DNA from 2 places in the Pseudomonas sp. GQ91 genome. Region 1 is predicted to be linked to the other one. Evidence: predicted binding sites of a transcription regulator. Region 1 holds the regulator's gene; the other holds the start of a gene.

Region 1 (5,916 bases):
GAGGGTTTTGATCATTACCGCTATAATCGCCGACTTTTCGTCAGGCTATCCGATTTCACACATGAGCCAATCCAGCGATCTTATCCAATCCGCACAGCGCACCATCCGCCTCGAGCTTGAAGCCGTAGAAGGCTTGCTGGCCCGCATCGACGCAGATTTCGTACGCGCCTGCGAGATGATTCTGGCCAGCAAGGGCCGCGTTGTCGTGGTCGGCATGGGCAAATCCGGCCACATTGGCAACAAGATTGCCGCAACGTTGGCGAGCACCGGAACCACTGCGTTTTTCGTGCACCCGGCCGAGGCCAGCCATGGCGACATGGGCATGATCACCCGCGACGACATCATTCTGGCCCTGTCGAACTCCGGCACCACCAATGAAATCGTCACCCTGCTGCCCCTGATCAAGCGCCTGGGCATCAAGTTGATCAGCCTGACCGGCAATCCGGACTCGACGCTGGCCAAGGCCGCCGAGGTCAACCTGAATGTCAACGTGGCCCATGAAGCCTGTCCACTGAACCTGGCGCCAACCTCCTCGACCACCGCCGCCCTGGTCATGGGCGACGCCCTGGCCGTGGCGCTGCTGGATGCGCGCGGCTTCACTGCCGAAGATTTCGCTTTTTCCCATCCGGGCGGCGCCCTGGGTCGTCGCCTGCTGCTGAAAGTGGAAAACGTCATGCACTCCGGCACCGAACTGCCCAGCGTGCCGCGCGGCACCCTGCTCAAGGATGCGCTGATGGAAATGACCCGCAAGGGCCTGGGCATGACGGCGATCCTGGAAGCCGATGGACGCCTGGCCGGGATTTTCACCGACGGCGACCTGCGGCGTACCCTTGACCGCCCTATTGATATCCACACCGCGACCATCGACGATGTGATGACCCCTCACGGCAAGACCGCCCGCGCCGAAATGCTCGCGGCCGAAGCCTTGAAAATCATGGAAGACCACCGCATCAGCGCGCTGGTGGTGGTCGACACCGATGATCGACCGATCGGAGCCCTTAACCTTGGCGATCTGCTGCGCGCAGGAGTGATGTAAATGAGCACCGACCTGTTGCAACGGGGCAAGGCCATCAAACTGGCAATTTTCGATGTCGACGGCGTACTGACCGACGGTCGCCTGTACTTTCTCGAAGACGGCAGCGAATTCAAGACCTTCAATACGCTCGACGGCCAGGGCATCAAGATGTTGATGGCTTCGGGGGTGCAAACAGCCATCATCAGCGGCAGAAAGACGTCGGTTGTGGAACGTCGCGCACAAAACCTGGGGATTCCTCACCTCTATCAAGGCCGCGAGGATAAACTGGTGGTTCTGGACGAGCTTCTTGGCCAACTGAATCTAAGCTATGAGCAGGTCGCTTATCTGGGCGATGACTTGCCTGACCTGCCAGTGATCCGCCGTGTCGGTTTGGGCATGGCGGTGGCCAATGCCGCGGCGTTCGTGCGCGAGCATGCCCACGGCATTACCCAGGCCCGCGGCGGCGAAGGCGCCGCTCGTGAGTTCTGCGAGTTGATCCTGCGCGCGCAGGGCAGCCTTGAAGCGGCCCACGCCGCCTACTTATAGAGCTATCTATGCTGAGTAAAAAGATCCGTAATTTCCTGATATTCGGGACTATCGCCGTACTGTTCCTGGCGGTCGGCTACTGGAATATCAGCCCGGAACGCTTCCTCGACCAGCCTGTGGCGCAAGTCGACGGCGGCGCCATCGACTATTACGCCACCAACGCCTACAGCGTGCAGTTCCTGCCCGATGGCAAGGTGCAATACGAGATGACTTCGGACAAGGTCGAACACTTGAAGGCCTCGGAGATCACACTGTTGACCAATCCGGACCTGAATCTTTATCGCGGTACCGAGTACCCTTGGCACGTCACCAGCAAGCGTGGCGAAGTCAATCCGGACGGTACCGAAGTGGAGTTGATCGACTCGGTGCGTATCGCGCGCACCGATGCCGAGAATCGCCAGACCGTGATCACCAGCAGTCGCATGACCGTATTCCCGCAGAAGCAATATGCGCAGACCGAGCAAGACGTTAGAATCGACGGCGCTGGCGGTGTATCGACTGGCAAGGGAATGAAAGCGTATTTGAAAGAAAGCAGGATACACCTGCTATCGAACGTAAGAGGACAGTATGAGGCTCGTTAAAACCCTCCCTATTTTGCTCGGTCTGGGCGCAGCACTGGGAAGCGTGAGCGCCTGGGCTCTGCCGAACGATAGCCAGCAGCCGATCCACATCTCGGCTGACGATGCGCAACTGGATGACAAGCGAGGCATCGCGACCTACACCGGTGACGTCGTCATCACCCAGGGCTCGATGAAGATCACCGGCAGCAAGGTGACATTGACCCGCACCGCGGCGGGCGATATCGACGTGGTGACCTCGGTGGGCAACCTGGCGTATTTCGAGCAGCAGCAAGCCGCCTCCGATCCAGGCCCGATGAAAGGCTATGGCCGGACCATTCAGTACCATGCGCAGCAAAACCGCATCGTCCTGATTGACCAGGCCAAGGTGGTCAGCACCGACGGCAACTCCACGGAAGGTGAAAAGATCACCTATGACACCGTGAAGCAGGTCGCCAACGCCGGCCGCGCCAACGGCAGCAACGTCACCACGCCACGTCCACGCATCGACATGGTTATCCAGCCGAAGAAGAAGGCCGAGTAATGGCAACCCTGAAAGCCCAGCATCTGGCCAAGGCCTATAAAAGCCGTCAGGTCGTGCGCGACGTCAGCCTGTCCATCGACAGCGGCCAGATCGTCGGCCTGCTTGGCCCCAACGGTGCCGGCAAGACCACCTGTTTCTACATGATTGTCGGCCTGGTCCAGGCGGATCAGGGCCGTGTACTGATCGACGACCTGGATGTCAGCCACCAGCCCATGCACGGCCGTGCCCGGGCCGGGATCGGCTATCTTCCCCAGGAAGCGTCGATCTTCCGCAAACTGTCGGTGTCCGACAACATCATGGCGATCCTCGAAACCCGCAAGGAACTGGATCGTGACGGCCGTCGCCAGGAGCTGGAAAGCCTGCTGCAGGAATTCCACATCAACCACATTCGCGACAACCTCGGCATGAGCCTTTCCGGTGGCGAGCGGCGCCGCGTGGAAATCGCCCGCGCCTTGGCCACCGCCCCGAAATTCATCCTGCTGGACGAGCCCTTCGCCGGTGTCGACCCGATCTCGGTGGGCGATATCAAGCAGATCATCCATCACCTCAAGGCCAAGGGAATCGGTGTATTGATCACCGACCACAACGTACGCGAGACGCTCGATATCTGCGAAACCGCTTATATCGTGAATGATGGCCAACTGATCGCCGAAGGTGACGCCGCGACGATTCTGGCCAACGATCTGGTCAAGGAAGTTTACCTGGGTCACGAGTTCCGCTTGTAAACACCTTGGTGTCATAGCGCAGCGCCACGGAGCGCGCGAGTCAATAAAAACCTTATTATTTTTATTGTTACCGCGCTCTAGGCAAAGCAACCGACATCAGGCATATAATTTGCTTATGTTTGGCGCTCACGCGCCCTGTCGTGGATGGCGCACTGCGCCGGCGAATAAGGTGTTAAGCCCCTGCCATGAAACCATCGCTAGTCCTGAGAATGGGCCAGCAGCTGACGATGACACCGCAGCTGCAACAGGCCATCCGCCTGCTCCAATTGTCGACCCTGGACCTGCAACAGGAAATCCAGGAGGCCCTGGAGTCCAACCCGATGCTCGAACGCCAGGAAGAAGGCGACGACTTCGATAACGCAGATCCGTTGGCCGACAACATCGAGCAAAAACCCAACGCCGACGTGCAGGAACCGTCCTATCAGGAAACCGCCCCGACGGTGGATAACCTTGAGGAAGGCGAATGGAACGAGCGCATTCCCAATGACCTGCCCGTGGACACTGCCTGGGAAGACGTCTACCAGACCAGCGCCAGCAGCCTGCCCAGCAACGACGATGACGAATGGGACTTCACCACCCGCACCTCCGTCGGCGAGAGCCTGCAGAGCCACTTGCTGTGGCAACTGAACCTGGCACCGATGTCCGACACCGATCGCCTGATCGCCGTGACCCTGATCGATTGCATCAATAACCAGGGCTACCTTGACGAGACCCTCGAGGAAATTCTCGACGCTTTCGACCCGGAACTGGACATCGAGCTGGACGAAATCGAAGCCGTCCTGCACCGCATCCAGCAATTTGAACCGGCGGGCATCGGCGCCCGCAACCTCAGCGAATGCCTGTTGCTGCAACTGCGCCAACTGCCCGCCAAGACGCCATGGCTCACCGAAGCACAGCGCCTGGTCACTGATTACATCGACTTGCTGGGCGGCCGCGACTACAGCCAACTGATGCGCCGCATGAAGCTCAAGGAAGATGACCTGCGCCAGATCATCGAACTGGTGCAAAGCCTCAACCCGCGCCCTGGCTCGCAAATCGAGTCCAGCGAGGCGGAATACGTGGTGCCCGACGTGATCGTGCGCAAGCACAACGAACGCTGGCTGGTGGAGCTTAACCAGGAGTCAGTGCCGCGCCTGCGGGTCAATCCGCAATACGCCGGTTTCGTTCGCCGGGCGGATACCAGCGCCGACAACACCTTCATGCGCAACCAGTTGCAAGAGGCCCGCTGGTTCATCAAGAGCCTGCAAAGCCGCAACGAGACGCTGATGAAAGTCGCCACGCAGATCGTCGAGCACCAGCGCGGCTTCCTGGAGTACGGCGACGAAGCGATGAAACCGCTGGTGCTGCATGACATTGCCGAAGCGGTAGGCATGCACGAATCGACCATTTCCCGCGTGACCACCCAGAAATTCATGCATACCCCCCGGGGTATTTATGAGTTGAAATACTTTTTTTCCAGCCACGTCAGCACCTCCGAAGGCGGCGAATGCTCGTCCACGGCGATCCGCGCAATCATCAAAAAACTGGTTGCCGCGGAAAATCAGAAAAAGCCGTTGAGTGACAGCAAGATCGCTGGTTTACTGGAGGCACAAGGCATTCAGGTCGCCCGCCGAACCGTTGCCAAATACCGCGAATCCCTTGGGATTGCGCCTTCCAGCGAGCGCAAGCGGTTGATGTGACGGGCGGGCCACAGCGTTCCAGTGGCAGGCATTTGCCTGCCGCTTTATGCACTGGCAACGAAGGAGAAGCTGTATGCAAGTCAACATCAGTGGACACCAGCTGGAAGTCACCAAGCCCCTGCGTGAGTACACCGAGAGCAAGCTGAACAAGCTTGCGGGGCATTTTGACAAGATCACCAACGTGCAGGTCATCATGGAGGTCGATAAGCTCAAGCAGAAAATCGAGGCCACCTTGCACGTACCGAACGCCAAACTCGTCGCCAACGCGGAACATGAAGACATGTACGCGGCAATTGACTCGCTGTACGACAAGCTGGACCGCCAACTCATAAAGCATAAGGAAAAGAATCTGCACCTGATGCAAGGTACAGGTCGTTAACTCTCCCCCCATGATCCGACTTGAAACCATCCTGACCCCCGGCCGTTCCCTCGTGAACGCGCCGGGCGGCAGTAAAAAGAAAGCCCTCGAACAAATTGCCAACCTGATCAGTCGCGAAGTGCCTGAGCTGGAGATGCAAGATGTTTACGAGGCCCTGATCGCCCGTGAAAAACTTGGCTCCACCGGTTTTGGCAACGGCATCGCCATCCCTCACTGCCGACTGAAAAGCTGCGAGCTGCCAGTCAGCGCCCTGCTGCACCTGGACGCTCCGATCGAATTCGACGCGATTGATGGTGCCCCGGTAGACCTGCTGTTCGTATTGCTGGTCCCGGAAGCCGCCACCGATGCGCACCTGGAACTGCTCCGGCAGATCGCCAGCATGCTCGACCGCAAGGATGTACGCGACAAATTGCGCAGTGCCGAGACCAATCAGGCGCTGTATCAGGTTGTCCTGGATGAACAAAACGGGCA
Region 2 (4,180 bases), on a different contig from region 1:
GACAATAATGCCCAAGTCCAGCCCTGTAGTGTGTGGCGTGGCCAATATTCGCGGCTCGACGATTCCGATTCTTGATCTTTCCATGGCAACGGGTTCGGTTGGTTTGCAGGATCGGGGCAGTCCGTTCGTGATCATCACCGAGTACAACACCAAGACCCAGGGGTTCCTGGTGCGTTCGGTGGAGCGCATCGTCAACATGAACTGGGAAGAGATTCATCCGCCACCCAAGGGCACCGGACGTGATCATTACCTCACGGCGGTGACGCGGGTTGACAACCAGTTGGTGGAAATCATCGACGTGGAAAAAATCCTGGCTGAAGTTGCACCGACCTCGGAAGCCATTTCGGTGGGTGTGGTGGATGCCGAGACGGCACACAAGGCGGTTTCGCTGCGGGTGCTGACGGTCGACGATTCATCGGTGGCGCGCAAGCAGGTGTCCCGTTGCCTGCAGACGGTCGGCGTGGAAGTGGTGGCACTCAATGATGGTCGCCAGGCGCTGGATTATCTGCGCAAGCTGGTGGATGAGGGCAAGAAGCCGGAAGAAGAATTCTTGATGATGATTTCCGACATCGAGATGCCGGAAATGGACGGCTACACTCTCACTGCCGAGATACGCAGCGACCCACGCATGCAAAAATTGCATATCATCCTGCATACTTCCTTGTCAGGTGTATTCAATCAAGCGATGGTCAAGAAGGTCGGTGCCGATGACTTCCTGGCCAAGTTTCGTCCTGATGACCTGGCATCCCGGGTGGTTGACCGGATCAAGGCAGCAGATCACGGCTAAGGGCTTTTTCCCTGGCGTTCACACGATTTAAGAGGCGGTATCATTGTCTACGGGTAATTTGGATTTCGAACAGTTCCGGGTCTTCCTGGAAAAAGCCTGTGGCATATTGCTCGGTGAAAACAAGCAGTATCTGGTATCCAGCCGCCTCAATAAATTGATGGAGCAGCAGGGGATCAAGTCACTGAGCGAGCTGGTCCAGCGGATCCAGGGGCAGCCGCGCAGCGGGCTCAAGGAGTTGGTGGTCGATGCCATGACCACCAACGAAACCCTGTGGTTTCGCGACACCTATCCCTTTGAAGTGCTCAAGAACAAGGTACTGCCTGCGGCAATCAAGGCCAGCCCGGGCCAGCGTCTGCGGATCTGGTCCGCGGCGTGTTCTTCGGGTCAGGAACCCTATTCGCTGTCGATGTCCATCGATGAGTTCGAGCGGACCAACATTGGGCAGTTGAAGGCCGGGGTGCAGATTGTCGCCACGGACTTGTCCGGCTCCATGCTCAGCAACTGCAAGACCGGCGAGTACGACAGCCTGGCCTTGGGACGTGGCTTGTCTCCGGAACGCTTGCAGCGTTATTTCGACCCCAAGGGCGCCGGGCGTTGGGCGATCAAGGCACCGATCAAGAGTCGGGTCGAGTTTCGCTCGTTCAACCTGCTGGACAGTTATGCCAGCCTGGGCAAGTTCGATATCGTGTTTTGCCGCAACGTGTTGATCTATTTCTCGGCTGAAGTGAAGAAAGACATTCTGTTGCGCATTCACGGTACCCTCAAGCGCGGTGGCTACCTGTTCCTGGGGGCGTCCGAAGCGTTGAATGGCTTGCCGGACCATTATCAGATGGTGCAGTGCAGTCCAGGGATCATTTACCAGGCCAAGTAATACCCCGAAAATCACCTCCGATAAGCAGTGGAACCTGTGGGAGCGGGCGTGCTCGCGAAATCGGTGTGGCAGACAACATCACTGTTGACTGTTACGCCACTTTCGCGAGCACGCCCGCTCCCACAGTCGTTTCGCCTGGCTGACCGGCATTCAGCGCCACACCCACTTTTTTGCGGCAAATTATTGGAGGGTGGCAACGGCTATTGCCGCTTTACTGGCGTCAAAGCGGAAGACGGTTGCCGCTTTTCTGGCATTGCCGCGGCCTGAATTTACTCAACGCCTTGATTTATATGGGCTTAAGCTACTTGGCATGGCACTTGCTAAATCCGTATTACGAAAAGCAGGTCAGCCTAAAGGTTTCCGCCATGAGCATCAGCTTCGATAAAGCGCTCGGTATCCACGAACAAGCCCTGGGGTTCCGCGCCCAGCGTGCTGAAGTCCTGGCCAATAACATCGCCAACGCCGACACCCCGAACTACAAGGCTCGGGATCTGGACTTCGCTGCGGTGCTCGCCGCGCAGAGTGACAAGACCAAGAATGGCGCCTTTGCGTTGAACATGACCAACAACCGTCATATCGAAGCGCAAGGCCTGGGCAATGCTGATGAGTCGCTGATGTATCGCACGCCGATGCAGCCGTCGATCGACCAGAACACCGTCGATGCCCAGTTGGAACAGTCGAACTACGCCGAGAACTCGGTGAACTTCCAGGCCAGCTTCACCCTGCTCAACAGCAAATTCAAAGGGCTGATGTCGGCCCTGCGCGGAGAGTAATTCATGTCTCTATCCAGTGTTTTCAATATTGCCGGTAGTGGCATGAGTGCACAGACCACGCGTCTGAACACCGTTGCCAGTAACATCGCCAACGCCGAAACCGTATCGTCGAGCATTGACCAGACGTACCGTGCGCGCCACCCGGTGTTCGCCACCATGTTCCAGGCTGGCCAGAATGGCGGCAGCGATTCGCTGTTCCAGAGCCAGGATGCCGCGGGCCAGGGGGTCCAGGTCCTGGGTGTGGTCGAAGACCAGAGCAATCTGGAAGCGCGTTACGAACCCAACCATCCTGCCGCGAACGAAAAGGGCTACGTGTATTACCCCAACGTCAACGTGGTCGAGGAAATGGCTGACATGATTTCCGCCAGTCGCTCGTTCCAGACCAATGCGGAAATGATGAACACCGCCAAAACCATGATGCAGAAGGTCCTGACCCTGGGTCAGTGATAAGGGGCGCCAAAGAATGTCCGTCACTAACGATGTGTCGAGTAACTCGACGATCCAGGATCTGTTCAACGCCAACGTCAAGGACGCGGCGGCCAACAAGGACAGCCTGTCCGATGCTGCCAAGTCGGCTTCCGGCAACCAGGCCCTGGGCAAGGACGCGTTCCTGCAATTGTTGGTCACCCAATTGAAAAACCAGAACCCGCTGTCGCCTCAGGACAACGGCGCGTTCGTGGCGCAACTGGCGCAGTTCAGCAGCCTGGAAGGCATCAACACCTTGAACGACTCGGTGAATGCCATCTCCAGCAACTACAAGTCCTCGCAGGCACTGCAAGCGTCGTCGCTGGTGGGCCGTTCGGTGATTATTGATACCGACAAGGCGCTGGTTGATACCAGCAAGAGCTTCACCGGCTCGGTGGCCGTTACTTCGTCGGTGGGCAACGTCACCGTCAAGGTCACCGACAAAGACGGCAATCTTGTCAAGACTATCGAGCTGGATGCCCAGGGCGCCGGCAAGTCGGACTTCATCTGGGACGGCAAGAACGAAGCCGGCGAGACCGTCGATTCCGGCAATTACACTTTCGCGGCCAGCACCAAGAACGACGCGGGCGATACGGTGGCTCTGCGCACTTCGCTGCCGGCCACCGTCACCAGCGTCACCTTGAGCCAGACGGGCGGCGAAATGCTGCTCAATCTTTCGGGCGGCCTGGGCAGTATCAAGCTGTCGCAAATTCAGACTATCGGTACATAGAGCCGGCTAAATACGGCAAGAGGAGAGAACATGTCTTTTAATATCGGCCTCAGCGGCCTCTATGCGGCCAATAAACAACTGGACGTGACCGGCAATAACATCGCCAACGTCGCCACCACCGGCTTCAAGTCGTCCCGTGCGGAGTTTGCCGACATCTACGCGGCGTCCAAGCTCGGTACCGGCCATAACGCTATCGGAAGCGGGGTTAACCTCGCCGCTGTTTCCCAGCAATTCAGCCAAGGTGAAATCACCGGTACTGGCGGACTGCTGGACATGGCGATCAAGGGCGGTGGTTTCTTCGTGCAGAAGGGGAGCGATGGCTCCCTGGAGTACACGCGTGCCGGTACCTTCAAACCGGACAAGGATGGCTTTGTCACCAACTCCGGCGGCACCTCGCGTCTGCAAGGCTATGCGGCGGACGAAAACGGCAAGATCGTCAAGGGCGAACTGATTGACCTGCGTATCGATCAGTCGAACCTGCCACCGAAAGCCTCGACCAAGGTTGATTCGACCAGCAACCTCAAGTCCACGGAGCCGGTGATTAACCAGGCGCT

What was found. Region 1 encodes sigma-54, which starts transcription at its own class of promoters, with help from an activator protein. Its sites were predicted from a motif close to ANTGGCATNNANNTTGCTNT; they were not measured.
Region 2: flgB (flagellar basal body rod protein FlgB) is a predicted target of sigma-54. The motif match lies at 1,963-1,982, and genes of this name have one in related genera.

What each region holds. Positions count from the first base shown of each region.
Region 1 covers NZ_JCAXED010000002.1:172,481-178,396, forward strand. Annotated here, with positions in the region: gene AC6CIA_RS02945 (KpsF/GutQ family sugar-phosphate isomerase) at 62-1,036, shown strand; gene AC6CIA_RS02950 (KdsC family phosphatase) at 1,037-1,561, shown strand; gene lptC (LPS export ABC transporter periplasmic protein LptC) at 1,570-2,142, shown strand; gene lptA (lipopolysaccharide transport periplasmic protein LptA) at 2,129-2,662, shown strand; gene lptB (LPS export ABC transporter ATP-binding protein) at 2,662-3,387, shown strand; gene AC6CIA_RS02970 (RNA polymerase factor sigma-54) at 3,573-5,066, shown strand; gene hpf (ribosome hibernation-promoting factor, HPF/YfiA family) at 5,140-5,445, shown strand; gene ptsN (PTS IIA-like nitrogen regulatory protein PtsN) at 5,456-5,916, shown strand, end outside.
Region 2 covers NZ_JCAXED010000024.1:26,568-30,747, reverse strand. Annotated here, with positions in the region: gene AC6CIA_RS25480 (chemotaxis protein CheV) at 1-787, shown strand, start outside; gene cheR (protein-glutamate O-methyltransferase CheR) at 831-1,658, shown strand; gene flgB (flagellar basal body rod protein FlgB) at 2,024-2,431, shown strand; gene flgC (flagellar basal body rod protein FlgC) at 2,435-2,878, shown strand; gene flgD (flagellar hook assembly protein FlgD) at 2,895-3,626, shown strand; gene flgE (flagellar hook protein FlgE) at 3,657-4,180, shown strand, end outside.